3 regions of the Peribacillus phoenicis genome follow, and region 3 is predicted to be linked to each of the others. Evidence: a T-box and tRNA genes for the amino acid it is inferred to sense, from the RefSeq annotation. Region 3 holds a T-box; the other regions hold tRNA genes.

Region 1 (9,796 bases), 560 kb from region 3:
GTTGTAGGACACTCAACATGGAGTTACAAAGGAACGGGGTAAATGAAGTGATCTGGAAAGATCCGTCGAAGAAGGTAAAAACCCTGTAGTTGAAACTTCGTTCCCTCCTGAGTGGATCCTGAGTACGGCGGGACACGAGAAATCCCGTCGGAAGCAGGGAGGACCATCTCCCAAGGCTAAATACTCCCTAGTGACCGATAGTGAACCAGTACCGTGAGGGAAAGGTGAAAAGCACCCCGGAAGGGGAGTGAAATAGATCCTGAAACCGTGTGCCTACAAGTAGTCAAAGCCCGTTAATGGGTAATGGCGTGCCTTTTGTAGAATGAACCGGCGAGTTACGATTTCATGCGAGGTTAAGTTGATAAGACGGAGCCGCAGCGAAAGCGAGTCTGAATAGGGCGAATGAGTATGAGGTCGTAGACCCGAAACCAGGTGATCTACCCATGTCCAGGGTGAAGTTCAGGTAACACTGAATGGAGGCCCGAACCCACGCACGTTGAAAAGTGCGGGGATGAGGTGTGGGTAGCGGAGAAATTCCAATCGAACCTGGAGATAGCTGGTTCTCTCCGAAATAGCTTTAGGGCTAGCCTCAAGATGAGAGTATTGGAGGTAGAGCACTGATTGGACTAGGGGCCCCCAACGGGTTACCGAATTCAGTCAAACTCCGAATGCCAAATACTTATTCTTGGGAGTCAGACTGCGAGTGATAAGATCCGTAGTCGAAAGGGAAACAGCCCAGACCACCAGCTAAGGTCCCAAAGTATACGTTAAGTGGAAAAGGATGTGGAGTTGCTTAGACAACCAGGATGTTGGCTTAGAAGCAGCCACCATTTAAAGAGTGCGTAATAGCTCACTGGTCGAGTGACTCCGCGCCGAAAATGTACCGGGGCTAAACGTATCACCGAAGCTGTGGATTGACACCGTATGGTGTCGATGGTAGGAGAGCGTTCTAAGGGCGTTGAAGTCAGACCGGAAGGACTGGTGGAGCGCTTAGAAGTGAGAATGCCGGTATGAGTAGCGAAAGAAGGGTGAGAATCCCTTCCACCGAATGCCTAAGGTTTCCTGAGGAAGGCTCGTCCGCTCAGGGTTAGTCGGGACCTAAGCCGAGGCCGAAAGGCGTAGGCGATGGACAACAGGTTGATATTCCTGTACCACCTATACATCGTTTGAACGATGGGGGGACGCAGAAGGATAGGGTAAGCGCGCTGTTGGATATGCGCGTCCAAGCAGTTAGGCCGGAAACGAGGCAAATCCCGTTTCCATTAAGGCGGAGCTGTGATGGCGAGGGAAATATAGTACCGAAGTTCCTGATTCCACGCTGCCAAGAAAAGCCTCTAGTGAGATGTAAGGTGCCCGTACCGCAAACCGACACAGGTAGGCGAGGAGAGAATCCTAAGGTGTGCGAGAGAACTCTCGTTAAGGAACTCGGCAAAATGACCCCGTAACTTCGGGAGAAGGGGTGCTTTTTAGGGTGAATAGCCCAGAAAAGCCGCAGTGAATAGGCCCAGGCGACTGTTTAGCAAAAACACAGGTCTCTGCGAAGCCGCAAGGCGAAGTATAGGGGCTGACACCTGCCCGGTGCTGGAAGGTTAAGGGGAGAGGTTAGCGCAAGCGAAGCTTTGAACCGAAGCCCCAGTAAACGGCGGCCGTAACTATAACGGTCCTAAGGTAGCGAAATTCCTTGTCGGGTAAGTTCCGACCCGCACGAAAGGTGTAACGATCTGGGCACTGTCTCAACGAGAGACTCGGTGAAATTATAGTACCTGTGAAGATGCAGGTTACCCGCGACAGGACGGAAAGACCCCGTGGAGCTTTACTGCAGCCTGATATTGAATTTTGGTACAGCTTGTACAGGATAGGTAGGAGCCTGAGAAGCCGGAGCGCCAGCTTCGGTGGAGGCGTTGGTGGGATACTACCCTGGCTGTATTGAAATTCTAACCCGCGCCCCTTATCGGGGTGGGAGACAGTGTCAGGTGGGCAGTTTGACTGGGGCGGTCGCCTCCTAAAGAGTAACGGAGGCGCCCAAAGGTTCCCTCAGAATGGTTGGAAATCATTCGTAGAGTGTAAAGGCACAAGGGAGCTTGACTGCGAGACCTACAAGTCGAGCAGGGACGAAAGTCGGGCTTAGTGATCCGGTGGTTCCGCATGGAAGGGCCATCGCTCAACGGATAAAAGCTACCCCGGGGATAACAGGCTTATCTCCCCCAAGAGTCCACATCGACGGGGAGGTTTGGCACCTCGATGTCGGCTCATCGCATCCTGGGGCTGTAGTCGGTCCCAAGGGTTGGGCTGTTCGCCCATTAAAGCGGTACGCGAGCTGGGTTCAGAACGTCGTGAGACAGTTCGGTCCCTATCCGTCGCGGGCGCAGGAAATTTGAGAGGAGCTGTCCTTAGTACGAGAGGACCGGGATGGACGCACCGCTGGTGTACCAGTTGTCTTGCCAAAGGCATAGCTGGGTAGCTACGTGCGGACGGGATAAGTGCTGAAAGCATCTAAGCATGAAGCCCCCCTCAAGATGAGATTTCCCATGGCGCAAGCTAGTAAGATCCCTGAAAGATGATCAGGTTGATAGGTCAGAGGTGGAAGCATGGTGACATGTGGAGCTGACTGATACTAATAGATCGAGGACTTAACCAACGCTTTTTAAAAATGAAATACCTTCTTATTATCTAGTTTTGAAGGAATGAAAATTTCTTCTTGCATTTTCTCAAAAAGACGTTATAATAATATATGTCTTGAAAAAATGTAAACATTGTTTGGTGACGATAGCGAAGAGGTCACACCCGTTCCCATTCCGAACACGGCAGTTAAGCTCTTCAGCGCCGATGGTAGTTGGGGGTTTCCCCCTGTGAGAGTAGGACGTCGCCAAGCAGGTTTTATATGGAGGATTAGCTCAGCTGGGAGAGCATCTGCCTTACAAGCAGAGGGTCGGCGGTTCGATCCCGTCATCCTCCACCATTTTACACCTGCCGGTGTAGCTCAACTGGTAGAGCAACTGACTTGTAATCAGTAGGTTGGGGGTTCAAGTCCTCTTGCCGGCACCATTTTAAGATAGTACAAGCACGAGCCATTAGCTCAGTTGGTAGAGCATCTGACTTTTAATCAGAGGGTCGAAGGTTCGAATCCTTCATGGCTCACCATTTTATATGCGGGTGTGGCGGAATTGGCAGACGCACCAGACTTAGGATCTGGCGCCGCAAGGCGTGGGGGTTCAAGTCCCTTCACCCGCATCTTACATGCGGAAGTAGTTCAGTGGTAGAATACAACCTTGCCAAGGTTGGGGTCGCGGGTTCGAATCCCGTCTTCCGCTCCACTTTTCGTATGTGCCGGGGTGGCGGAACTGGCAGACGCACAGGACTTAAAATCCTGCGGTAGGTGACTACCGTACCGGTTCGATTCCGGTCCTCGGCACCATCTTAATATGCGCCCGTAGCTCAATTGGATAGAGCATCTGACTACGAATCAGAAGGTTGTAGGTTCGACTCCCGCCGGGCGCACCATGTTTATTGCGGGAAGTAGCTCAGCTTGGTAGAGCACTTGGTTTGGGACCAAGGGGTCGCAGGTTCGAATCCTGTCTTCCCGACCACGTGATTTTTAATGAATGGGGCCTTAGCTCAGCTGGGAGAGCGCCTGCCTTGCACGCAGGAGGTCAGCGGTTCGATCCCGCTAGGCTCCACCATTTTTCAATCAGATACTTATATTATATTGGCGGTGTAGCTCAGCTGGCTAGAGCGTACGGTTCATACCCGTGAGGTCGGGGGTTCGATCCCCTCCGCCGCTACCAATAAATATAAGGACCTTTAGCTCAGCTGGTTAGAGCAGACGGCTCATAACCGTCCGGTCGTAGGTTCGAGTCCTACAAGGTCCACCATATTCATTTTTTAATGCCGTGGAGGTATACCCAAGTTCGGCTGAAGGGATCGGTCTTGAAAACCGACAGGGGAGTCAAATCCCGCGGGGGTTCGAATCCCTCTACCTCCTCCATTTTTTTAAAAAAGCAGCAAGTTGTTTTTAAACAACCTTACATAGAGGAAGCGAAAAAACGATATACACGAAAACTTGATGCAAATCGTTTCATTATTACCGTCGCGGGGTGGAGCAGTCCGGTAGCTCGTCGGGCTCATAACCCGAAGGTCGCAGGTTCAAATCCTGTCCCCGCAATTATTAGGTCCCGTGGTGTAGCGGTTAACATGCCTGCCTGTCACGCAGGAGATCGCGGGTTCGATTCCCGTCGGGACCGCCATTTTTTAAATTTAATACAAATGGGGCTCAGTAGCTCAGTCGGTAGAGCAAAGGACTGAAAATCCTTGTGTCGGCGGTTCGATTCCGTCCTGAGCCACCATATCTTTCATATTACGGCGGTTGTGGCGAAGTGGTTAACGCACCTGATTGTGGTTCAGGCATTCGTGGGTTCGATTCCCATCAGTCGCCCCATTTCGCGGGTGTAGTTTAGTGGTAAAACCTCAGCCTTCCAAGCTGATGATGAGGGTTCGATTCCCTTCACCCGCTCCAAATATGGGCCTATAGCTCAGCTGGTTAGAGCGCACGCCTGATAAGCGTGAGGTCGATGGTTCGAGTCCATTTAGGCCCACCATATTCATATTGTTCCGCAGTAGCTCAGTGGTAGAGCATTCGGCTGTTAACCGAACGGTCGTAGGTTCGAGTCCTACCTGCGGAGCCATGGGGAAGTACTCAAGAGGCTGAAGAGGCGCCCCTGCTAAGGGTGTAGGTCGCGCGAGCGGCGCGAGGGTTCAAATCCCTCCTTCTCCGCCATTTGGCCCGTTGGTCAAGCGGTTAAGACACCGCCCTTTCACGGCGGTAACACGGGTTCGAATCCCGTACGGGTCATAACAAAAAAGGAAGCATACATTCATGTATGCTTCTTTTTTTCATTTCTTTTCATTGACATAACTATCTTTTTGTTTATAAGGGATGTCCCCAAGCAGGGAATCGATATTTTCTTCTTCTAATGTATCTTCATATTCCTTTTGCTTTTTGTTCGGTATATCCACCCTATTTTTACCTTCGATATCATTTGCTGCAAATCCTTCATAGTCTTCTGGAAATCCATCCGTTTCATCTTCGGTTTTATAAAGGTCATTATAATTGTCATGATCGCCGGTGTAATCAGATGGCGTTTCGGATGTACCGAATTTGGCGACTTCACCAAAGCTATCCTCTTTATCCACTATTTCATTTCCATGACGGTTTTCAAAATGATCACCCTTGGATGGAATCAATATATCCTCTTCCACTGGTCGCTCTTGTGTATTAGGACCTTCCGGGGCATGCTCGACACAGTAGAGGGTGCTTGGGATCGCTTCAAGCCTCTCGATGGGGATTTCCCTATTGCAGGTTTTACACTGGCCATACGAACCTTCTTCCATTGCTTTTAATGCTTCCTCGATTTTCTCCATTTCTGATTGTGCATGCTCATCGAGTGCTTGATTCCGTTCCATCTCGAATAATTCGGTTCCTAGGTCAGCAGGATGATTATCATAAGATGATAATTCCCCTACGGATTCCGTCTGGCTTTTATCCAGAACGGATTGTTCATCATTTTGAATTCTACTACTTAATTCATTTCTTTCTTGAAGCAGTTCCTTTTTTAATTTTTGCGTTTGATGTTTCGTTGCCATATCCTATTCACTCCTTCTAAAGTCCAAATCTCATTTTATATTGGTAAGATGGTTGTATTATCTATTACCCGAATTGGAGTATAGGAAAACAATATGCATCGGAACATAGAAAAAAGGACTGAGCGGATGAGCTCAGTCCTCGGAGATTATATAAGATAGCTGATGAATAATCCAATGGCCATGAGTAAGCCAAAGAAGGTGTTCGTTTGGGCCGTGGCTTTCATTGCCGGGACCATCGTGATCGGCTGTGTTTTGCCTACGAAGCCTTTGATTGCGGCCATGGCCTTCGGTATGCTAAGGAAGGCAAGGAGAATCCACGCCGTTACGCTTCCGGTAAGGACTAGCCCAACAAGCCATAGATAAGAGAAGGCGAACATTATTGCCATGAATGTCAGGGCGTTTTTCCTGCCCATCACTACAGGCATCGTTTTGCGCCCATGAGCCTTATCTCCATCATGGTCACGTAGGTTATTGGATAAGTTGATCAGCCCAACCAAAATCCCACTTGGAATGGCAATTAAGATGGCTGTTGAAGAAACATCACCGGTTTGAATGAAAAAGGCGATCAAGATTATCAAAAAGCCCATGAACAATCCAGAAAAAAGTTCCCCGAATGGTGTATATGAAATGGGCAGGGGACCGCCTGTATAAAGATAGCCGACAAGCATGCAAACCAGTCCTACTGCAGCAAGCCACCAAGATGATGCGGCACAGATATAGATTCCAATTATCAAGGCGATGGCATACATGCATAGGGCCAAGCTCATGATTAGTTTGGGGGTCATCCCATGACGGACGATCCCGCCGCCGATGCCTACGGATTCCTCCGTATCCAAGCCTCTCTTGAAATCGTAGTATTCATTGAATAAATTGGTTGCAGCTTGAATCAGGATACTGGCAATCATCATGGCAGCGAAGAGTAACCAATTCACTCCATCTTCCAAAAGTGCAATCACAGTTCCAAGTAAGACTGGGACAAAAGCTGCGGTTAGTGTATGTGGACGTATTAACTCCCACCAAATCTTCCAGGTCCGTTTAAGGGGAAGTCCATCGTATTCTGTTTGCATTATTTCTCTCCTCAAAATCATTATTGGTTCTCTCGAAATTATAACAAATATTGAAATGTTGCACAAAAGGTTATCCTAATAAATGCAGGAAAAGTGGGTAAGGGCGATAATTGGAATTCCTGGATGATCCATTTCCAAAATCCAGGGTATTTCTCTACATTCGCTAAGATTCATATAATAAGGAAAAAAGCAGGAAAGAATCGTTCGGTAAAGGGGCGTTTTATTGACATGGGGTTCAAGTGAGGTGTATCTTTAAATAGGTTAAAAAGCTTTTAAAATGTACATTTGGGGGGATTTTTTTGGCTATCTCAGAGGAAACTGAACAGTTTCGGGGACTGGCTTCAGCTATACAAAAGGCGAAGGACTTGAATGATCAAGTTCTATTCAGTCATATTAAGAAGATTAAATGCAACAACCCCCTTTCATTTTATCAAGCTGGAAGAGAACGGTACGCGGGTGAACGCTTTTTCTGGGAGGACCCTGCAAAGGAAATAACCATCACCGGTTTAGGCAATGTTAAGAAACTCAAAGCGGCATCGAATGCCGAACGTTATAGAGAAGTCGAAAAGAGCTGGATCAAACTGCAGAATAATGCTGTCAAAACAGGAGTGACCGATGTAGAAGCGACAGGTCCTTTACTGTTTGGGGGCTTTTCTTTTGATTATGAAACTGACAGTACGCTCCTTTGGAATCAGTTCGGGGACAACCTTTTTTATATACCTGCCTTCATGCTGTCAATAGTGGGGAAACAAGCTTACTTAACGACAAACTTACTTTGTTCGCCTGATGATTCAGAAAAACTCTTCATAGATATGATAAATGAACGGGAAGCTTTCCTTTTCGAAAGCTTGGATGGTAATGGATTGGGTGCAAATTCCCTGGTTATGCAGAGGGAAGTCGAACCTGAGGAATGGAAGCGGACGGTCGCAGAGGCTGTTCAGGAAATCAAGACGACAGATCTCGACAAAATCGTTTTGGCAAGGGAGCTTCGACTTGGTTTTGAACGTTCCATCGATTCAGGGAAAGTGCTTGAACAATTGATTGCTGAGCAGCCGTTGAGTTATATTTTCAGTTTGGAGGCTGGTGGTGACTGTTTTGTCGGTGCCACCCCTGAACGTTTGATTAAGAAACAGGGAAATGAAGTTTTTTCTACCTGTCTTGCTGGATCGATGGGACGAGGGAAAGATGAGCAGGAAGATGTTTGTCTTGGTGAAGAATTGCTTCATGACGAAAAGAATTTACAAGAACATCAATATGTCGTTTCGATGATATCCAATGCCTTTGATTCAGTATGCGAAAAGGTGGTGGTCCCGGCCGGACCGACACTTATGAAAAACCGTCATATCCAGCATTTGTACACACCGGTCCGGGGTATATCAAAGGAAGGTGTCACGATTTTTGAATTTGTCGAGAATCTCCACCCAACACCTGCTATGGGAGGACTTCCCAAAGAAAAGGCCGTTGTCCGAATTCGGGAAATGGAAGGTCTGGAACGTGGCTTTTATGCAGGTCCCTTAGGCTGGGTGGATACGTATGGAAACGGGGAATTCGCTGTTGGGATACGTTCTGCACTAATACAGAATAATGAGGCATCGCTCTTTGCCGGTTGCGGAGTAGTGGAAGATTCGACTCCCGAAAGTGAATACCGGGAAACGGGGATTAAATTCAATCCGATGTTAAGTGCTTTAGGAGGAAATCTTAATGAATGACCGAGATGCATTGACAGCTTATGCTGCTTCATTCGTCGATGAGCTGGCACAAAATAAGGTGAAGCATGTGGTGGTGAGCCCTGGTTCACGATCCACACCCCTGGCTTTGTTGCTGGTGGAACATCCTGATATTGAAATTCATATTAATGTGGATGAGCGTTCGGCTGCTTTTTTTGCCCTTGGTTTGGCTAAGGCCCTAAAAGAACCAGTCGGACTTCTTTGTACGTCAGGTACAGCCGCTGCAAACTATTACCCAGCCGTCATTGAGGCTTTCTATTCAAGAGTGCCGCTTATTGTACTTACCGCTGACCGCCCGCATGAATTGCGTGATGTCGGAGCCCCGCAGGCGATCGATCAGATACACCTTTACGGGAGACATGTAAAATGGTTTGTCGAAATGGCACTTCCTGAAAGCACGGATGGGATGATGCGGTATGCCAGAACGGTCGGTGCAAGGGCAGTGGCAACAGCTGCAGCTGAACCTGCAGGGCCTGTGCATTTGAATTTCCCACTTCGCGAACCATTGATTCCTGATTTGGAGCAAGCAAAGGAGTGCAGGCAAAATAAAATGAAGCCTGCAGTGTTGATTGAAAGTGGAGAACTGTCACTGTCATCATCACAAATAGAAGCGGTTGCAACTACATTGTCACAAGCTAAGCAAGGTATGATTGTATGTGGCGAATTACCTCATCCAGAGATGAAGGAAGCCATCGTCGCATTAGCGGAAAAACTTGCTTTTCCGGTACTGGCTGATCCCCTTTCACAGTTAAGGAGCGGAAGTCATGACAAAGCCGTAATTATTGATTCTTATGATACGTTTCTACGCGATGAAACGGCAAAAGCGGCTTTCAGGCCGGAAGTGATCTTGCGATTCGGGGCAATGCCTGTTTCTAAACCGTTATTGTTATTCATGAAAAAACAAAAACAGGCAATCACTTTGGTCGTCGATGGCGGAGCAGGCTGGCGCGAACCAGCCGGATTGGCGACGAATATGATTTACAGCGAAGAGAAAGATTTTTGTTTGCGAATTTCTGAAAGCATTACTCCCTCTCCTGATGATGAATGGCTTCGGTTATGGCAAACCGTCAACGGAGCGACGAAGGAGGCCTTAGCCTCCGTCAGGGATGAAGCGGAGTTAAGCGAAGGCAAGCTTTTCGCCCTGCTTGCTGATATGATGCCGTTGGAATCGACGTTATTTGTCGGGAATAGTATGCCCATACGCGATTTGGATACTTTCTTTTTGAATAATGGAAAAGGAATCAAAACCATTGCAAATCGTGGGGCGAATGGTATCGATGGTGTCGTTTCCACTGCGCTTGGCGTAAGCACGGTATCAAAAAATACAGTGCTGGCAATCGGGGATTTAAGCTTTTTCCATGA
Region 2 (9,796 bases), 330 kb from region 3:
TCTCGTTAAGGAACTCGGCAAAATGACCCCGTAACTTCGGGAGAAGGGGTGCTTTTTAGGGTGAATAGCCCAGAAAAGCCGCAGTGAATAGGCCCAGGCGACTGTTTAGCAAAAACACAGGTCTCTGCGAAGCCGCAAGGCGAAGTATAGGGGCTGACACCTGCCCGGTGCTGGAAGGTTAAGGGGAGAGGTTAGCGCAAGCGAAGCTTTGAACCGAAGCCCCAGTAAACGGCGGCCGTAACTATAACGGTCCTAAGGTAGCGAAATTCCTTGTCGGGTAAGTTCCGACCCGCACGAAAGGTGTAACGATCTGGGCACTGTCTCAACGAGAGACTCGGTGAAATTATAGTACCTGTGAAGATGCAGGTTACCCGCGACAGGACGGAAAGACCCCGTGGAGCTTTACTGCAGCCTGATATTGAATTTTGGTACAGCTTGTACAGGATAGGTAGGAGCCTGAGAAGCCGGAGCGCCAGCTTCGGTGGAGGCGTTGGTGGGATACTACCCTGGCTGTATTGAAATTCTAACCCGCGCCCCTTATCGGGGTGGGAGACAGTGTCAGGTGGGCAGTTTGACTGGGGCGGTCGCCTCCTAAAGAGTAACGGAGGCGCCCAAAGGTTCCCTCAGAATGGTTGGAAATCATTCGTAGAGTGTAAAGGCACAAGGGAGCTTGACTGCGAGACCTACAAGTCGAGCAGGGACGAAAGTCGGGCTTAGTGATCCGGTGGTTCCGCATGGAAGGGCCATCGCTCAACGGATAAAAGCTACCCCGGGGATAACAGGCTTATCTCCCCCAAGAGTCCACATCGACGGGGAGGTTTGGCACCTCGATGTCGGCTCATCGCATCCTGGGGCTGTAGTCGGTCCCAAGGGTTGGGCTGTTCGCCCATTAAAGCGGTACGCGAGCTGGGTTCAGAACGTCGTGAGACAGTTCGGTCCCTATCCGTCGCGGGCGCAGGAAATTTGAGAGGAGCTGTCCTTAGTACGAGAGGACCGGGATGGACGCACCGCTGGTGTACCAGTTGTCTTGCCAAAGGCATAGCTGGGTAGCTACGTGCGGACGGGATAAGTGCTGAAAGCATCTAAGCATGAAGCCCCCCTCAAGATGAGATTTCCCATGGCGCAAGCTAGTAAGATCCCTGAAAGATGATCAGGTTGATAGGTCAGAGGTGGAAGCATGGTGACATGTGGAGCTGACTGATACTAATAGATCGAGGACTTAACCAACGCTTTTTAAAAATGAAATACCTTCTTATTATCTAGTTTTGAAAGAATGAAAATTTCTTCTTGCATTTTCTCAAAAAGACGTTATAATAATATATGTCTTGAAAAAATGTAAACATTGTTTGGTGACGATAGCGAAGAGGTCACACCCGTTCCCATTCCGAACACGGCAGTTAAGCTCTTCAGCGCCGATGGTAGTTGGGGGTTTCCCCCTGTGAGAGTAGGACGTCGCCAAGCTTATATTGTTCCGCAGTAGCTCAGTGGTAGAGCATTCGGCTGTTAACCGAACGGTCGTAGGTTCGAGTCCTACCTGCGGAGCCATTATTGGAGAGCTGTCCGAGTGGCCGAAGGAGCACGATTGGAAATCGTGTAGACGGGTAACCCTGTCTCAAGGGTTCAAATCCCTTGCTCTCCGCCATTTATACCTGGCCCGTTGGTCAAGCGGTTAAGACACCGCCCTTTCACGGCGGTAACACGGGTTCGAATCCCGTACGGGTCACCATTTAGACAACATATTGGAGGATTAGCTCAGCTGGGAGAGCATCTGCCTTACAAGCAGAGGGTCGGCGGTTCGATCCCGTCATCCTCCACCATTTTTCAATAAGATCAGGTTGTTTCTGCATAAAGGATTGATTATTCAGCCCATTGAAACGCTCAACACGAAAACTTGATGCTCAATAGCAACATTATTACCGTCGCGGGGTGGAGCAGTCCGGTAGCTCGTCGGGCTCATAACCCGAAGGTCGCAGGTTCAAATCCTGTCCCCGCAATCTATGGTCCCGTGGTGTAGCGGTTAACATGCCTGCCTGTCACGCAGGAGATCGCGGGTTCGATTCCCGTCGGGACCGCCATTTTTATTGTTTGGCTCAGTAGCTCAGTCGGTAGAGCAAAGGACTGAAAATCCTTGTGTCGGCGGTTCGATTCCGTCCTGAGCCACCATAGTAGTGCCGGTGTAGCTCAACTGGTAGAGCAACTGACTTGTAATCAGTAGGTTGGGGGTTCAAGTCCTCTTGCCGGCACCATGTTTCATCCATATGCGGAGGGGTAGCGAAGTGGCTAAACGCGGCGGACTGTAAATCCGCTCCTTCGGGTTCGGCAGTTCGAATCTGCCCCCCTCCACCATTTTTCTTACAGGGGTATAGTTTAAAGGTAGAACAGAGGTCTCCAAAACCTCCAGTGTGGGTTCGAGTCCTACTACCCCTGCCAATTTCAATCCTATAATGGCGATTGTGGCGAAGTGGTTAACGCACCTGATTGTGGTTCAGGCATTCGTGGGTTCGATTCCCATCAGTCGCCCCATTTTAAAAAACATGGTATAATGATTACAACGTTATTGGGCTATAGCCAAGCGGTAAGGCAACGGATTTTGATTCCGTCATGCGAAGGTTCGATCCCTTCTAGCCCAGCCATATGCGAAAGTAGTTCAGTGGTAGAATACAACCTTGCCAAGGTTGGGGTCGCGGGTTCGAATCCCGTCTTTCGCTCCAAAAACGTTGGCGGCATAGCCAAGCGGTAAGGCAGAGGTCTGCAAAACCTTTACCACCGGTTCGATTCCGGTTGCCGCCTCCAACAAACATGCCGGTGTGGCGGAATTGGCAGACGCGCACGACTCAAAATCGTGTTCCTCTGGAGTGCCGGTTCGACCCCGGCCACCGGTATCAAAAGAAGTCGAAACATGGTGCTTATATCAGTAATTTAATAGTGAATAAGTACCGCAATTTAAACCGTTTCTCACAGTAGTGGGTAACGGTTTTTTTGTGTTTATTTTTTGAGAAATGGTCTTTACTAAATATCTTCTAATCGTGTGAACTAATCGTGTGCATAGATAGGGGTGATTACTGTAATGGCTAGGCGGAAAAATGGTTTAAGTGAAGCTGAACTTTCTATTGTTCGTCAAAAAAAGCAATCGTACGTCCAATCGTTCAAAGATGCATGAGAACTGTTTGAAAGAGATTGTGATATACGCAATTTGAGACCGTACACCATCAAGTATTATCGTAATGAAATTTCAGTTTTTCTAACTCACTAATCTGAACAGGGTATAGACTTAACTGTACTTAAACCTTCCAGTGTTACTGAAGAACACGTAAAGGAAAACTTCCAGAAAAATTAATTGATTTAAATGACATGATGTTGAATAGATTTATGTTAGACGCATATTTGTCTACTCTAACAAAGGAATTAGACAAGGAGAGAATAAAACTAAACGAAATCATACCTTTAATTTACCCTAACTAATATTTTAAATTAATGCAGAAATATTAGTTAATTGTGACCAACTGCTGGAGATACAGTTGGTCAATAACTTTACATATCATTCAATAAATATTCTTCTAATATTGACCGCATACGTTTACTTGGAATGTATAGGTTAATAGCTTTACCTTTCCTGATTCTGCTTCTCCATATCCACTGAATGAATTCAGATAATGCATACATATCTTCATTCACCTCTATGCCACGTACACTAAAGAATTTCTTTTCATACGGATTCATGAAGCGATTCACCACATAAGCAAGCGATTCCTTTTCTTTAAATTCGTTTGTTGCACGTGCATTACAAGCAACAAATCCTTTCGTGTTTCCTTTACTCTTCTGTTGTTTCCATTCTTGATAGACAGATGGAAATGTGTCAGTCAATTCGATTTTCCTTCTACCAAACTTTACTCCATTGCGAATTTGTAACTTCACCTCCTTCTTTTTGGCGTGTCTTTTTATGTGGACGATCTAACTCCAGACTATGTTGAAATTAATGGTGAGGAACATTTTGATTTTTTTAATTGTACAATAATTAGAATTTAAGTTGCACGTTTTATTGTATACCTTAAATGTTTTTTTGGGGGTTTCTTTTTTGGTGATTGGCGTTTCTAAAAAAAAATCTTGAGATGTGAAATAACTGGTAAAATAGTTTAAATAAATAGGAAGTGGGTAGTTTTGGGATATTTAATTTTGGGCTTTATTATCGTAGTGGTTCTTATAGTTTTGGTTTCTTTATTTGTTGGGTGAAAATTGATACATCCGAATGCGAAACCTGTAAATAGTTATCCTAGTGATTATTTAATGGAATTTGAAGATATAGAATTCAAAAGTAGGGGGAATGAAATAAATTTATAGGGATGGTTTATACCGGCTTTGGGGAAAGAAAAAATGGTCTTGATTTTTGGCTATGGATACTTGGCAAATAGAGTAGAACCTAGGGCTAATGCGTTGGAATTAGTAAAATTTCTAATTGGCGAGGAGGTTAGTTGCTTGCTTTTTGATTTTAGGGCTTGGGTAAATTCAGAGGGTAATATGACCACTTTGGGTTATTATGAAAAAAATGATATGCAAGGTGCTGTTGATTGGGTTAATAGGTTTTTCTATGGGTGGTGCTACTGCATTATTAGCAGCAGCGGAGGAAGAGTGTGTGGGAACTGTGATTGCAGACAGTCCATTCAGTGACTTGAGGTCATACTTTTTGAGAGTATGTTTTAATTCACAAAGCTTCCTAAATAACCATTTACGCCAATTATTCTTTGGTTATTACCTTTTATTTCTCGTATAGATATAAATAGTATAAAGCCCATAGAAGCTATTGAAAAAATTTATCCGAGGAAAATACTATTTATACACAGTGATTCTGATAGGACAATTTCCCATAAACATAGTGTTGACTTGTCCAATTAGAAAAAATCATATTTACTTCTTCTGCATAGAGTTTTAAATTATTATGGATTTTAGATGGGTTTGAGGGATCGCTAAAATCTTTTGAAGCATCTGCCGCTTCATTTTTTACTGTACTTGCTGTTTTAGAACGTTCATTAAAAAAGAACGGAGCTTCTTTACTTATCGATTTTTCCACAATTAATTTTTCAGCGACTGGTGATCTTTGCACTATTGTTATTTATTTCTACCATTTGCTTGTAACATAAATTTGTTAAAGAGACATAAAAATAGAGGAGAAACAACGAATGAAAACGATAACGACCGTTCTGACAGCTGTCATTTTATCGAGTCAATCACTGCCAATTTTTGCAGTGGGTTTAGAATCACCATCTGCTGAGACTAACAAAGAGGAACAGCAAGCTTCACTTTTTGAAACAAATTCAAATTCAGAGAAGCCTTTACCGACAAAGGAAGCTAAAAAAGCAAGTTTAGTTGAATCTCCACGTTCTGAAGAAGCTTTGAAGGAAAAGAACGAGGATATAAAACTTTCATCAGAGGCGACATTCGACGCATCAGCCCGACCATTAAATGGAATGTCAGGAGAATCTGAGTCGGTAATAGAAGCGAATTCAGATAAAGATCAAGTAGACGAAAAAGAAGGGACAACTACCAAAGAACAAGTAGAAGTTCCTATCATTCCTGAAGAAACAACAAAAGAGGAGGAAACTCAAACTCCAAGTGAGGGGATCGAAGAACGAGCGAATATAAAAACAAATATTGAAGAGCGAGATTTTGTTACAGCCCCTACAATTCCATCTCACGATGAAGAAACTGTAGATATTCCAGATGTATATTTAAAAACAGCTATAGCAAAGGAACTTGGAGTAACTTCTGACACAATTATGACTAAAGACATGCTAAGTAAAATATCAAATTTAAAAATCGTAAATGTTGAAAATTTGAGCGGTTTAGAGCATGCTACTAACCTTGAAAAACTAGATGCTGTATCGGTATCGGCTAAAGATTTATCGCCTATTTCTTCACTAACAAAACTAACAGAATTAAATATGAGCACAGATAGCGTAAACATAGTATCGCTAAGTTCTTTAACTAATCTAACGAAATTGAACTTGTCTGGTTCTTATAGGTTGAGCAATCTCTCTCCGATATCTCATTTAGTAAATTTAGAAGAGTTAGTCTTAGGAAATACGCGATTCAATACAAGTTCAAGTCCTATTGAAGATATAAGTTTTATAAAGAATTTAAAGTTGTTGGAATCTATCTCTATAAATCGAACCAATTTGAACGATATTTCTCACCTTCAAGCTCTAAAAAAATTAACATCCATTTCTTTAGAAAATAATCGAATTCAAGATATCTCAGTACTCAGTGATTTGTCAAATATTGAAACATTAAATCTAGCTGGTAATCAAATCAATGACGTATCATCTATAAACACATTATCTAAATTACACACTGTGAATCTGACTCAAAACTACATAGTGGATAATCCACTCAATATTGAAAAGATGATAGCAGATCAAAATTTTTTATCAGATACAGCTAATCAATACCAGGTGTCTGTTCCTGAATCAATCCGTATTGCACTAGGGACCAGTCTAGACGTTCCCTTGTCATGGACTCACGACGGCTTAACGCTAACCGACCTCTCTAAGACTCACTTTAGGCAAGTTAAACCTGTGGTTACAACCTCTGAATCTGGACTTCAGATTGATTCTGCATCCATCCAAAAGGTGTCATTAACAGGTCAAGAAGCTGGAACATACCAAGTAACCATTGAACCAGTTCCAGGATATATAAAAACGGTATCAGTCGAGGTTGTTGATTTACCTGAACCACCAAACTTACAGCCCCTTTCCATTCTGAATACGTCTATTACAGGTACAACCAAACCTGGATATACCGTTCATGCAATGGTTGAGGGGAAATCGTATACGGGGACAGCAGATTCGCAAGGTCATTTTTCGATACCAGTCCCATCCCTATCTCAAGGTACTAAAGTAGAAGTAAGGGTTGCTGATGCAAGGGGAGTTGAGAGCGATCCTACGCATATTACAGTTGTTGATGGAGTAGCTCCTAAACTGAATGCTGTTACCGAACGTCTTCAAGCTGTTACTGGCTACGTCATCGATGGGCACAAGACCGTCCGCTTACTCGTAAATGGGGTTCCTCAACGAATTGCAATGGTGGAGGAAGACGGGTATTTCACGATTCCAACTCGTTTCATTAAAGTAACGGATACGATAAACCGTCCTATACGGAATGCCGATCAGATTACAGTGGATTATGGACTGCGGACCCCAGAACATTTACAAGCTCATATGAAGGTGGGGTGGACCATTACATCTCCAATAAGGGTTAACACCGTTGAATCAAAGGCGGACTATGTCACTGGTACAGCCGAAAAAGGGACACAAACGTTGCGTCTTGTGGTCAATGGAATCCTTCAACGTGTGATTACACCTAAACAGGCTGGGGCTGGAAAAATTGAAAAAGACGGAACATATCGCATCTATAGTCGTTTTGTTGTCACGAAGTCAGGAGACGTACGCCGTCTTCAAAAGGGAGATGTCGTAACGATCGATGAAGGCGTCCAAATTAATGGACAATACACGTCAAATAAAAATGCGACAACAGTTCAATAATAAGAAGAGATGTATGGCCAAGGGGAATACTCTCCTTGGCCATACATGTGTTCATAAATGAGAAAGATCGGAGACCTATATGCACCCTATTTACAGCAAAGTCGGAATCGTATCCCTATTCATGATATTGTTCTTCTCACTTAATACGACTGCTTATGGAGAAACATGTGAAACGAAAGAAGACATCTATATTCAAATCCTAGATAATGACCGGAATATCCTTTCTTCCTCAAAAGAATCACGTGGCAAGCCACTTAAATGCTTTAATACGACAAGCAACGCGAGCTATTGGCGAATCGCCATCCACGATGCCATTGCTGCGGCGAAAGGGACAGGCATTGTTGTCTTACCGTCTGCAGATATTCACATAAGCGCATTTATCGACTTAAAGAGTGGAGTCACATTAGAAGGAACTGCCGCAGCTGATGGCACGCCCCTGACGACCATTCATAATGTTCACACAGGAGATCCTGTCACACTAAAAATGCACAGTCATACAGGTGTAAAAAAAATCATATTTAATGGAAAAAGGACAGATAAACTATACAATGCGAAACACCGAGCCATACAGGCTACGGCAATCGACCAAACAAAAACAACAACGGATCTCGTCGATATCTATCCAACAGCCAAACGATTAGAAAACATCACGATTGAAGATGTTCATATCAAAGGGTTTAACGGGTTTGGCATCTATTTAGAGCATGTCTATAACGTAACAATTAAAGGGTCAGATATTTTATATAAGAAAAATATGGTGATATCCGACATTGGGTATGCTGGTATTGCCGGATACTCTGCGAATAACGTCGATATACGTAATGTCACGGTTAAAGATCTTTGGCCTGGCGAAACAGTAGGCAGTGCGAAACAGAGCTATGGGATTGCCTTTAGTCATCGCAAAGTGAATCCGGCAGATATTGAAGGAAAAGGACTCGATGTGGCTGCCTCACAAGCTGTTCTCCCACCAAGTAACACCATTATGGTGGATGGGAATGTTGTCGCAAACAACCCGACATGGGAGGGAATTGATACTCATTCCGGACAGAACGTATCATTTATAAACAACATTATTCTAAATACCCGATTCCCTATTATTGTTGGTGGTCTTGATTATGATAGTGGAAAACTGTCAGCTTATCCTCCAAAAAACATTACAATATCAAATAATAGGATTAGTAGAGAAAGTGACTATACTACTTACGGGATTCATCCGAACAATAACATTATTACCGAAAGAGGCATTGCAGTTAACGGGACTCAGTTTACAGATTTGGATAAAAACATGATGGGTTTTCTAGAAAATGTAGAGATTAAAGACAATTATATCAATAATGTGAAAGCCTCACTGGATACACGCGGTGGGATTGGCATACATGTAACGAAAAACGCCACTATCGAAAGCAACAAAATTGAAAATAGCAACATCAATGGCATTGTCTTCATGAGCTCTAATAAGCAAACCAAAATAATAGGCAATGAAATCAATAACATTTCTCCCAATGCAACATTTCCAGAAGCAGGTATCGGCGTTCGCGGCTCCCATAATAATGGAAACGATTCTAACAATTATACGACTAAACCCTTGACGATGCAAAACACTCTGATAGACACTTCAAATACGTATAAAAATGTTGGCATAGAATTTTTCATGGGTAAAGGAGGATATAATCTTTTAAGCAGCGCGAATTCAAGAATTTCACCTGCCAGTTTGTTGTCAGATTCCACTGATTGGAGCCTATACGAAACAACAGACTTAATGCAAGATGAACGAGACTTCCTTCTTTGGGAACGAGACGGTCAAGAGTTCCCACCGTCTTAATAATCTCACATACTTTTCCATCTAGAATGTACATACTTCGTGAAGGTTGTCTATACTGAGTTGACTCCTTTTTGAATCCTAAATGTAAATAATGTTCATTAAAATATAATAAAAATGGATAATTAACGGTATATAATAAGTGATTCGGAAAATAAATAATCGTTTTACCCGACTCAAAATCGTGTTCCTCTGGAGTGCCGGTTCGACCCCGGCCACCGGTATCACCAATAGCGAAGAATCGCTATTACATCAAGCTTCACACTTAATTGTGTGAAGCTTTTTTGTGTTCATGACGCACTACAGAATATGTACAAATTATGTGCGGGGGTATTATGCAATGGTTTTTAATCACTCCAGAATCAAGGGAGTTGAAACCAAGGAGCATACAAAATCGAATCAAACAGTTTGGCAGCTTATCGGAGTTTAAAAGGTGATAGAA
Region 3 (9,796 bases):
TCGCTGCTGGTCAAGAAGACGTCATTATTGCCGGCGGAGTGGAGAGCATGAGCAATGTGCCTTATATCGTGAAAAATAGATGGGGCGGTAAATTTGGAAACGTAACGATGGAGGATGCTCTGCTGGCAGATGGATTAATATGTTCCTTGGGAAATGAGCATATGGGGATAACTGCCGAGCGCTTGGCTGAAAAATACGGTATCCGCCGTGAAGAACAGGATCAATTTGCTTATCAAAGCCACAAGAAGGCTTGGAAAGCTATAGTAGAAGGTCGCTTTGATAGAGAAATTATTTCGCTTAAAATCAAGGATCGAAAAGGACTTCAAATCTTCAACCATGACGAAGGGGTACGCGAGGACATTCATCTAGATCAACTAGCCAGCCTCCCAGCAGTATTCAAAAATGAAGGAACCATTACGGCAGGAAATGCCTGTCCTATGAATGATGGAGCTGCAGCTGTACTATTAATGTCCAAACAGCAAGCAGAAGAAAAGGGATTAAAACCGCTCTTGAAAATAAAGGCTTTCGCCAGTGCAGGAGTTGAACCTGGAGTTATGGGGATTGGACCCGTACCAGCGACTCGAAAGGCATTGGCAAAAGCAGGTCTATCGTTAGAGGATATCGGACTGATTGAACTTAATGAAGCCTTTGCTGCCCAAGCACTTGCAGTGATCAAGGAGTTAGATTTGAATCAGGATATTGTCAATGTCAATGGAGGGGCAATTGCACTTGGTCACCCTGTAGGAGCAACAGGTGCAAAATTGACAGTCACACTGATGCATGAAATGTTGCGTTCACAAGTTAAGTACGGAATGGTAACGTTGTGTATGGCAGGTGGAATGGGACTTTCAGTAATCTATGAGAATATGTGTATTTAAGGAGGATAAATGTGCCGGATATAAAAAAACGGATAAACCAATGGATAGAGGATCATCGGGTAGAAGGAACAAACCTATTGCAAAAAATGGTACAAGCCCCGAGTACGCAAGGAAATGAAGCAGGGGCACAAGCCATCGTCGCACAAAAGCTGCAGGAAATGGGTTTGCAGATCGATAGTTGGGAACCTGACGGCGGAGAGCTGAAAAAGCATTCATATTTCTATTCTCCACGCAGTGAATTTTCCAACAGCCCCAATGTGGTAGGTATCATGAAAGGGACTGGAGGCGGACGTTCCATCATTTTGAACGGACACATCGATGTGGTCCCGGATGGAGACCGGGATCAGTGGGACGACGACCCATATAGCGGAGCGATTAAGAATGGAAGAATGTTTGGACGCGGAGTAACCGATATGAAGGGTGGAAATGTATCGCTGATCCTTGCGATGCAGGCATTGAAGGAAAATGGCATCCAATTAAAGGGAGATGTCATATTTCAAAGTGTGATTGAAGAAGAAAGCGGCGGAGCCGGAACATTAGCGGCCGTCCTGAGGGGATATAAAGCCGATGCCGCCCTGATACCTGAACCGACGAATATGAGGATCTTTCCGAAACAGCAGGGTTCGATGTGGTTCCGGATCCATGTAAAAGGACGGTCAGCACATGGCGGAACAAGGTATGAAGGCGTTAGTGCGATTGAAAAAAGCATGGCTGTCATCAATCATATCCGTGCCTTGGAAGACAAGCGAAATGCACGTATCAGTGATCCGCTTTATCAGAACACGCCTATTCCGATTCCTATCAATCTAGGTGTCATTGAAGGCGGCAATTGGCCGTCATCCGTCCCCGACCTTGTGAAAATCGAAGGAAGGATGGGCGTTGCGCCGGAGGAAACGATGGAGCAGGCGAAAGACGAAATGGCTGCCTGGTTATTGCAGCTGGGGGAAGTGGACCAATGGTTCAAGGAAAACCCACCAGTATTGGAATGGTTCGGGGCACGCTGGGTTCCGGGAGCAATCGACGTAGAGCATGAATTGATGAATGCGCTTGTTCATCAATATCGGCAAGTGGCCGGACAGGACCCTGTCATTGAAGCATCTCCTTGGGGAACGGATGGGGGATTGCTGACACATGTCGGTGAAACGCCTGCAATCGTGTTCGGGCCAGGAGTAACCGAGGTTGCCCACTATCCAAATGAATACATCCTGCTCGACAACGTGTTCTCCACAGCCGAGATCATTGCCCTTACTTTAATTCAATGGTGTGGAATGGAGACTGAGCAGGATGGGGTCACCCAATCCGGGAATAGGGAGACGATACCAGGCAATGGCAATTAAACTGGATAGTAACCCAGCAAGTAAAGCACAAAGCGGTTGTTAAAAACTCTTATATTTCTTGAACTTTTAACTATAAAAGAAAATGAGGTAGGAACCATATGGATATGAATCTCATTGATAATCAAGAACCGACAGTTAAAAGGCATCCCGATAATCAAGAACCGACAGTTAAAAGGCAACTGAAAGCAAGGCATATGACCATGATTGCCATTGGCGGTTCAATAGGAACCGGATTATTCCTGGCAAGCGGGGCAACCATCCAGAGTGCAGGACCTGGTGGTGCCCTGGCTGCATATGCCTGCATTGGAATCATGGTTTATTTCTTGATGACGAGCTTAGGGGAAATGGCGACTTATATGCCTGTGTCGGGATCATTTTCCACCTACGCCACACGCTTTGTTGATCCCGCATTCGGCTTTGCACTTGGCTGGAATTATTGGTTTAACTGGGCAGTCACCCTTGCCGTGGAAATAGCTGCAGCAGCCATCATCATGAAATTTTGGCTCCCTGATGTACCCAGCCTTATATGGAGCGCATTGTTTCTTGGAATCGTCTTCACCCTCAACGCCCTATCCATTAAAAGCTATGGTGAATCTGAATATTGGTTTGCACTAATAAAAGTCATCGCCATCATTTTCTTTATCATTATTGGTCTATTGACCATATTGGGGGTTTTTGGCGGAAAGGTGATCGGATTTGAAAACTTCACCATGGATGAGGCACCATTCAAGGGAGGATTTTTATCGATCATCTCAATCTTTCTAATCGCGGGATTTTCTTTTCAAGGAACTGAACTTGTTGGTATTGCTGCCGGAGAAAGTGAAGAACCCGAAAAAAATGTTCCGAATGCGATCCGCCAAGTATTTTGGCGCATCCTCTTATTTTACATCGGGGCCATCCTGATACTCGGCCTCTTAATACCTTATACGAGTCCAAGTTTGTTGAACGGAGATGTCGAAAACATTTCTGTAAGCCCTTTCACACTTGTCTTTGAACGGGCAGGACTGGCATTCGCGGCATCCGTCATGAATGCGGTCGTGTTAACCTCCTTACTATCCGCAGGGAACTCGGGGCTATATGCATCAACGCGGATGTTATGGTCGATGGCAAAAGATAAACAAGCTCCCAAATTCCTGGCTAAAGTCAACCGCAGGGGAATCCCGATGAATGCTTTGATCATGACATCCTTAATTGGAGGACTCGCCTTCTTGACCTCCATTTTCGGGGACCATGTATTTACATGGCTATTGAATGCATCCGGGCTGACCGGCTTCATCGCCTGGATTGGAATCGCCATAAGCCATTATCGCTTTAGACGTGCCTATGTTGCACAGGGTGGTGACCTAAACGAACTGAAATATAAAGCAAAATGGTTTCCATTCGGTCCGATTCTTTCATTCACCCTTTGCATGCTCGTCATAGCAGGACAGAACTATGGAGCATTCCTAAGCGGCAGCATCGACTGGTATGGCGTCGCCGTCTCCTATATCGGATTACCGATATTCCTGGTAGTCTGGTTAGGATACAAGATTTATCACAAGACCAAATTAATATCATTAAAAGATTGTCAATTCGATAAATCAGATGTGGCTTGATATCAATGGAAAAAACCTGAGACCCCTTTGGGGACTCAGGTTTTTTTATGGGGATTTGTATCGAAATCCAGTTATATCTGCGAAAATCGGAATATATCTCCGAAAATCCAGTTATATCTGCGAAAATCGGAATATATCTCCGAAAATCCAGTTATATCTGCGAAAATCGGAATATATCTCCGAAAATCCAGTTATATCTGCGAAAATCGGAATATATCTCCGAAAATCCAGTTATATCTGCGAAAATCGAATTATATCTCCGAAAATCCAGTTATATCTGCGAAAATCGAATTATATCTCCGAAACGGCAATTATCCATCTTAAATCATTTTTTTGCAGCTGAATAATTGGGAAGGGTGCGCAATACTATTATTCTATGTATGATAATACTTTGGATGAAAGGAAACTGATGATGAAAGAGTCGTTTCGCGGTTCTGGAATTGGAGTCATTTTCATGGCGTTCTTCGGTACAATGTGGGCAGGTACCGGTGTAATGGGATTGCAGGGGTGGGGGTTTCCCTACGTGGAACTCGCAGCCATATTGATCGGAATCATAATGGTTATCGGAGGCATATCATTAATTCATGCATCACAAAAAATGTCCAATCAAGTTTCAGAAAATGGGGCTAGGCGTCTTAAGCGTATCGGATTTTTGTTTAATATGGTCTTCATTGCCGAAGGTTTGCTTATCGGGATTGCCATTGCCATCTGTAATTTGATCGATCAGACCGATCTAATACCGGGTGTCATCGCCATTATTGTCGGGATTCATTTTTTACCTTTGGCCTCACTTTTCCAAATCAAGATCTACTATGCAACAGGAGTGCTTCTCTGTTTATTGGCGCTGATCACATTGCTTATTGTGCCAGACACCGTCATGTTGAGGGAGCATCAAATCCTTGCACCGTTATCATTGCTCGGCTTCGGATGTGCGCTAATTCTCTGGACCACTGGACTTACGCTATGGCTTGGAATAAAGAATTCAAGGCGAACGATGGCCGATGAAAATTGAATCAATCAAAAAACCCGTCATGGTGAACGGGTTTTTCATTTTAATTAATTCTTCATCCAGGTCAAGAGCCTGACAATTTGAAATGGTTCATTCCAAACGAGAATGAAACTTAAAAGAAAGAATGCAGCCACAGCCAAAAATTTCAAATTTCCTTTTTCCTTTTTATACATGGCCCCGAAACTGCAAAACATACCAATAAGTAACGCACCGAATCCTGAAATCATAAGCAGCTCGGAGGCTTTTGGTAAAGCAAGGGAACAGCAAAATGCTAGTGTACCAATCACGGCAAATACGATAGACCAATTGCTTAAACTTTTCATAGAGACTCCTTTTTTACTAATTATACCAATTTAGTGTTTATAATAAAATAAATAAATTTGAGGTTGTCACTTATGGGAATATATTGTAATATATATAACAATATAAAAATCCATTTACATTTTAGAAGCATTGATAAGGATATGAATCATTTTTACGGTCTGCAGAGAGGGAAGGGCAGCTGCGAACTTCCTGGCTTAGGAAACTGATTTACCGCCTTTGAGCTATATCGGTGAACAAGAGTAACTGATATCGTCTAAGCTGCGTTACAAGCTCCAGAGCCATGAGTGTTTTCTTGCTTATGGGAAATTGGGTGGAATCACGGGTAACGCACTCGTCCCTTATTTAGGGATGGGTGCGTTTTTTATTATTATAATATTGCCATGATAAGGACATGAATCATTTTTACGGCCTTCAGAGAGGGAAGGATAGCTGCGAACTTCCTGGCTTAGGAAACTGATTTACCGCCTTTGAGCTATATCGGTGAAAGAGAGTAACTGATATCGTCTAAGCTGCGTTACAAGCTCCAGAGCCATGAGTGTTTCTTGCTTATGGGAAATTGGGTGGAACCACGGGTAAACGCACTCGTCCCTTATATAGGGATGGGTGCGTTTTTTTATATATAAAAATATTGCGATGATGAGGACATGAATCATTTTTACGGCCTGCAGAGAGGGAAGGGTAGCTGCGAACTTCCTGGCTTAGGAAACTGATTTACCGCCTTTGAGCTATATCGGTGAACAAAAGTAACTGATATCGTCTAAGCTGCGTTACAAGCTCCAGAGCCATGAGTGTTTTTTGCTTATGGGAAAATGGGTGGAACCACGGGTAAACGCACTCGTCCCTTGCATAGGGATGAGTGCGTTTTTTTATTATTTAAAAAAGGAGTGTTTATGTGATGGGTGAAAAAATGATTAAAGTTCAATTTCCGGATGGGCAGAAAAGGGAATATCCGCAAGGGGTGACAGTGGAAAGTGTGGCAGGGTCTATCAGCTCAAGTTTAAGGAAAAAGGCAGTAGCAGGAAAACTGGATAAGCAACTGGTTGATCTAAGTCACAAGCTTAATAAGGATGCCGAACTGTCGATCTTGACTCTGGATTCGGATGAAGGATTACAAGTATTACGACATACATCGGCACATGTTTTGGCGCAGGCTGTGAAAAGGTTATACCAAAACGTGGAATTAGGGATGGGGCCAGTCGTGGAAGATGGTTTTTACTATGATTTTAAGTTAGACCATCCTTTGAGTTTAGAAGATCTACAAGCCATTGAAAAAGAGATGGAGCATATCATAAGTGGAAATCTGGAAATTAAAAGGATCGAAGTGACTTATGAAGAAGCTGTGAAGTTATTCGAGGACAGAGGGGAGTCTTTCAAGTTGGATATAGCAAAGAACATCCCTAATGGTGAAAAATTAACGCTCTATCAACAAGGGGAGTTCATCGATCTTTGCAGAGGGCCGCACCTTCCATCCACATTATTTGTAAAATCGTTCAAATTGACTCGTGTATCTGGTGCCTATTGGCGGGGAGACAATCAAAATGAAGTTCTTCAAAGGGTATATGGCGTGGCTTTCCGAAAGAAAAAAGATTTACAGGAGCATTTTGAATTTCTGGAAGAAGCGGCTAAACGCGATCACCGTAAATTAGGGAAGCAGTTGGAGTTATTCATGTTTTCGGAGGAAGCCCCTGGAATGCCGTTTTATTTACCGAAAGGACAAATCGTTAGAAATGAATTGGAGAAGTTCTCGCGGGAGCTTCAGACTGAGGCTGATTACGACGAAGTTCGGACTCCTTTCATGATGAACCAGCGCTTATGGGAACAATCGGGTCACTGGGATCATTACCATGAGAATATGTACTTTACAGAGGTGGATCAAACAAAATTTGCGATGAAGCCAATGAACTGTCCGGGTCATATGCTTATTTTCAAAAACAGTCTTTATTCTTACAGGGATTTACCGATCCGGATGGCCGAATTCGGTCAAGTCCACCGTCATGAATATAGCGGTGCATTGAACGGGATGCTGCGTGTACGTACATTTTGCCAGGATGATGCCCACATCTATGTACGGCAGGATCAAATCGAAAGTGAAATTAAACAAGTGTTTCATCTGATTGATAAGGTGTATCGCACTTTTGGATTCGAGTATTCCGTGGAGCTCTCGACTCGTCCAGAGGATTCAATGGGAGATGATTCCCTTTGGGAAGCTTCTGAAACAGCCTTGAAAAATGTACTGGAAAGCATCGGGATACATTATCAAGTTAATGAAGGGGACGGGGCATTTTATGGACCGAAAATTGATTTTCATATTAAAGATGCATTAAAACGAAGCCATCAATGTGCAACAGTCCAGCTTGATTTTCAAATGCCCGACAAATTTGATCTGACTTACATCGATGAAAATAATGAAAAAGTCCGTCCGGTCGTCATTCATCGTGCCATTTTTGGATCGATCGATCGTTTTTTTGGAATTCTGATAGAACATTTTGCCGGTGCTTTTCCGGTATGGCTCGCCCCGGTGCAAGTACAGATCATCCCTGTCTCACAGGTTCATTTGAATTATTGTTTAAAGGTTCAAAAAGAACTGAAGAATCAAGGCATAAGAGTGACAATTGATGATCGGAATGAAAAGCTGGGGTATAAAGTCAGGGAAGCACAGATGGGGAAAATCCCATATATGCTGGTTCTTGGAGATAAAGAAGAGGAAGAAAATCAAGTGAATGTCCGGAAATACGGGGAACAAGAATTTGAAAATGTCGCAATAGAAACGTTCATCAAGAAAATGGTTCAGCAAATAAAAGAACGCAGCATCTAATAAAAAAGCAGCTTAATCCGGAATTCACGAGTAAAAACGCAAAACTCACGAGTAAATTACAAAATTCACGAGTAAATGTACAAAATTCACGAGTAAAAGCATGAAATTCACGAGTAAATGCCCCTTGGATTATGTTTTTATAAAAAGAGACAGCCGAAATAGCTCGGCTGCCTTTTTTCTATCTACAAATCCATACCCAGCCAACGCCCGGAATGAACTGTTGGAAACAGTTACCGCCCGGTCCACCTTGACCGCCACCTTGACCGCCGCCTTGGCCGCCGCCACCGACAGGGCAGGTTAATCCTAGGTATTGCAATCCGACTATATCTGTACGATGAACCTCATTTGGGATGCCACCTTCTAGTATCTGTACCATACCAGTGGCAGTATTGAGGCCCATCAAAATAAAGGTATGCTGGCTGTTACCCCAAAATGCTCTGAAACAATGACCTTGTCGGCCTGCGTTCAAATGGCTCTGAATAGTGGCTTCTGGAACCAGTGTTTGTACTGGCAGTCTGTTATCACAATAAGGCAAATCGGCATAAGAATTATCGTAATAATATGGATCATTATAATATGGATCATTATAATATGGATCATTATAAGAGTAATAACCGTAATTATTATACATTCAAGAAATCCTCCCTTTTTGTTTACCCTTTCAGGCTATGAACAAAGGGGGATAAGTGTCCGACATGGACAAAGATGGATACTAAAATGGGCAGCCTATTTTTATAATTTAAACGAATTACGAGTAAACTCTTACATTTTCTAAACTCTTTATGTAAATAAAACCTTGGCTGCTTGGATGGCAAAGTAAATGCCAATCCCTATAAGGGATATTCCTGAAATGATCGAGATGCCCATTAAAATGGGTTTGGATAAAAAGCGTCTAAAGGTGCTGGCGATGATGGCCATAGCGAAATCCCAGGTTAAGAGGCCGACAAGGATACCTGAACTGTATAAAAGTAATTGTTCCATATCATATTTTGAAGCGGAGTTTGCGAGAATGGATCCATAAATCCCAAGCCAAAACAAAATGGATAAAGGATTCGAAAGGGACATGATGAATCCTGTCAGGAATGAAGAAAGAAGGGAATCTTTCGCTTTTCGTGCATTCACTTCAATCTTACCTGCACTTAACAGACTTTCAATTCCGGTATAGGTCAGGACGAAAAATCCAAAAAGCCATAAAAATGTCTTCATGAAAGAGTTGTCCAAAAAGTGGACGACACCGAAAAAGACTAGGGCTATAAATACAAAATCCGCTAAAATGGCACCCCAGCCAAAAACCCAGGCATGCCAAAAACCCTTCTTGATTCCTTTGTCCAATTGAGCAGCATTTATGGGACCGATAGGAGCCGCCAGTGATAAGCCTAATAATACATAGCTGAAAAAAACACCCAATTCATCACCTCATCGTTTGTTACATCTTCACTTATTTGAATGTATTCAGACAATTGGACTTGTACCACATTTTTGACCCTTTTTTTGAGGTGATAATTGCGGATTGGTGCTTATGGATGTACCTAGTCGTGACATGGGGGTTTTGTAACAACACAGAAAACTCCTTCATAATGTAATTTAGTCAAATGGAAAGACGCCAATTTTAATGCATGCGCTATTCAAAGCGGAATTGGAGGATAATTATGCCTGAATTATCGATGCCGAATAAATACAAAACCATTCTTGATATCATGCATACGGATATTGCGATAAATGAAATTAAGGGTCATTTTGAAGAAGGAATTTCAAATGCGTTAAACCTGATTAAAGTATCAGCACCTATCATTTTAAATGAAGGTAATGGTATAAATGACAATTTAAATGGTGTGGAG

The links. The T-box of region 3 lies ahead of thrS (threonine--tRNA ligase). A T-box ahead of a tRNA ligase gene usually reads a tRNA of that ligase, here a tRNA-Thr.
Region 1: it has a tRNA-Thr gene. The T-box ahead of thrS (threonine--tRNA ligase) is inferred to sense a tRNA for this amino acid. The anticodon was not compared.
Region 2: it has a tRNA-Thr gene. The T-box ahead of thrS (threonine--tRNA ligase) is inferred to sense a tRNA for this amino acid. The anticodon was not compared.

What each region holds. Positions count from the first base shown of each region.
Region 1 covers NZ_JBDFMF010000001.1:4,535,630-4,545,425, reverse strand. Annotated here, with positions in the region: rRNA gene ABC374_RS22545 (23S ribosomal RNA) at 1-2,638, shown strand, start outside; rRNA gene rrf (5S ribosomal RNA) at 2,757-2,872, shown strand; tRNA gene ABC374_RS22535 (tRNA-Val) at 2,884-2,959, shown strand; tRNA gene ABC374_RS22530 (tRNA-Thr) at 2,970-3,045, shown strand; tRNA gene ABC374_RS22525 (tRNA-Lys) at 3,066-3,141, shown strand; tRNA gene ABC374_RS22520 (tRNA-Leu) at 3,150-3,231, shown strand; tRNA gene ABC374_RS22515 (tRNA-Gly) at 3,240-3,314, shown strand; tRNA gene ABC374_RS22510 (tRNA-Leu) at 3,327-3,415, shown strand; tRNA gene ABC374_RS22505 (tRNA-Arg) at 3,425-3,501, shown strand; tRNA gene ABC374_RS22500 (tRNA-Pro) at 3,511-3,587, shown strand; tRNA gene ABC374_RS22495 (tRNA-Ala) at 3,605-3,680, shown strand; tRNA gene ABC374_RS22490 (tRNA-Met) at 3,709-3,785, shown strand; tRNA gene ABC374_RS22485 (tRNA-Ile) at 3,796-3,872, shown strand; tRNA gene ABC374_RS22480 (tRNA-Ser) at 3,893-3,985, shown strand; tRNA gene ABC374_RS22475 (tRNA-Met) at 4,089-4,162, shown strand; tRNA gene ABC374_RS22470 (tRNA-Asp) at 4,169-4,244, shown strand; tRNA gene ABC374_RS22465 (tRNA-Phe) at 4,268-4,343, shown strand; tRNA gene ABC374_RS22460 (tRNA-His) at 4,360-4,435, shown strand; tRNA gene ABC374_RS22455 (tRNA-Gly) at 4,440-4,513, shown strand; tRNA gene ABC374_RS22450 (tRNA-Ile) at 4,519-4,595, shown strand; tRNA gene ABC374_RS22445 (tRNA-Asn) at 4,608-4,682, shown strand; tRNA gene ABC374_RS22440 (tRNA-Ser) at 4,684-4,774, shown strand; tRNA gene ABC374_RS22435 (tRNA-Glu) at 4,778-4,849, shown strand; gene ABC374_RS22430 (TraR/DksA C4-type zinc finger protein) at 4,891-5,640, opposite strand; gene ABC374_RS22425 (1,4-dihydroxy-2-naphthoate polyprenyltransferase) at 5,787-6,707, opposite strand; gene ABC374_RS22420 (isochorismate synthase) at 7,007-8,416, shown strand; gene menD (2-succinyl-5-enolpyruvyl-6-hydroxy-3-cyclohexene-1-carboxylic-acid synthase) at 8,409-9,796, shown strand, end outside.
Region 2 covers NZ_JBDFMF010000001.1:4,300,041-4,309,836, reverse strand. Annotated here, with positions in the region: rRNA gene ABC374_RS21200 (23S ribosomal RNA) at 1-1,227, shown strand, start outside; rRNA gene rrf (5S ribosomal RNA) at 1,346-1,461, shown strand; tRNA gene ABC374_RS21190 (tRNA-Asn) at 1,471-1,545, shown strand; tRNA gene ABC374_RS21185 (tRNA-Ser) at 1,551-1,642, shown strand; tRNA gene ABC374_RS21180 (tRNA-Glu) at 1,652-1,726, shown strand; tRNA gene ABC374_RS21175 (tRNA-Val) at 1,742-1,817, shown strand; tRNA gene ABC374_RS21170 (tRNA-Met) at 1,921-1,994, shown strand; tRNA gene ABC374_RS21165 (tRNA-Asp) at 2,000-2,075, shown strand; tRNA gene ABC374_RS21160 (tRNA-Phe) at 2,088-2,163, shown strand; tRNA gene ABC374_RS21155 (tRNA-Thr) at 2,171-2,246, shown strand; tRNA gene ABC374_RS21150 (tRNA-Tyr) at 2,263-2,346, shown strand; tRNA gene ABC374_RS21145 (tRNA-Trp) at 2,357-2,430, shown strand; tRNA gene ABC374_RS21140 (tRNA-His) at 2,448-2,523, shown strand; tRNA gene ABC374_RS21135 (tRNA-Gln) at 2,559-2,633, shown strand; tRNA gene ABC374_RS21130 (tRNA-Gly) at 2,637-2,711, shown strand; tRNA gene ABC374_RS21125 (tRNA-Cys) at 2,720-2,793, shown strand; tRNA gene ABC374_RS21120 (tRNA-Leu) at 2,802-2,882, shown strand; gene ABC374_RS21115 (hypothetical protein) at 3,532-3,915, opposite strand; gene ABC374_RS21110 (hypothetical protein) at 4,829-5,098, opposite strand; gene ABC374_RS21105 (Ig-like domain-containing protein) at 5,175-7,535, shown strand; gene ABC374_RS21100 (right-handed parallel beta-helix repeat-containing protein) at 7,615-9,357, shown strand.
Region 3 covers NZ_JBDFMF010000001.1:3,971,713-3,981,508, reverse strand. Annotated here, with positions in the region: gene ABC374_RS19495 (thiolase family protein) at 1-878, shown strand, start outside; gene ABC374_RS19490 (peptidase) at 890-2,215, shown strand; gene ABC374_RS19485 (amino acid permease) at 2,314-3,810, shown strand; gene ABC374_RS19480 (DUF7010 family protein) at 4,220-4,822, shown strand; gene ABC374_RS19475 (hypothetical protein) at 4,867-5,142, opposite strand; T-box leader at 5,264-5,485, shown strand; T-box leader at 5,515-5,736, shown strand; T-box leader at 5,768-5,989, shown strand; gene thrS (threonine--tRNA ligase) at 6,051-7,958, shown strand; gene ABC374_RS19465 (hypothetical protein) at 8,137-8,589, opposite strand; gene ABC374_RS19460 (LysE family transporter) at 8,739-9,365, opposite strand; gene asnA (aspartate--ammonia ligase) at 9,623-9,796, shown strand, end outside.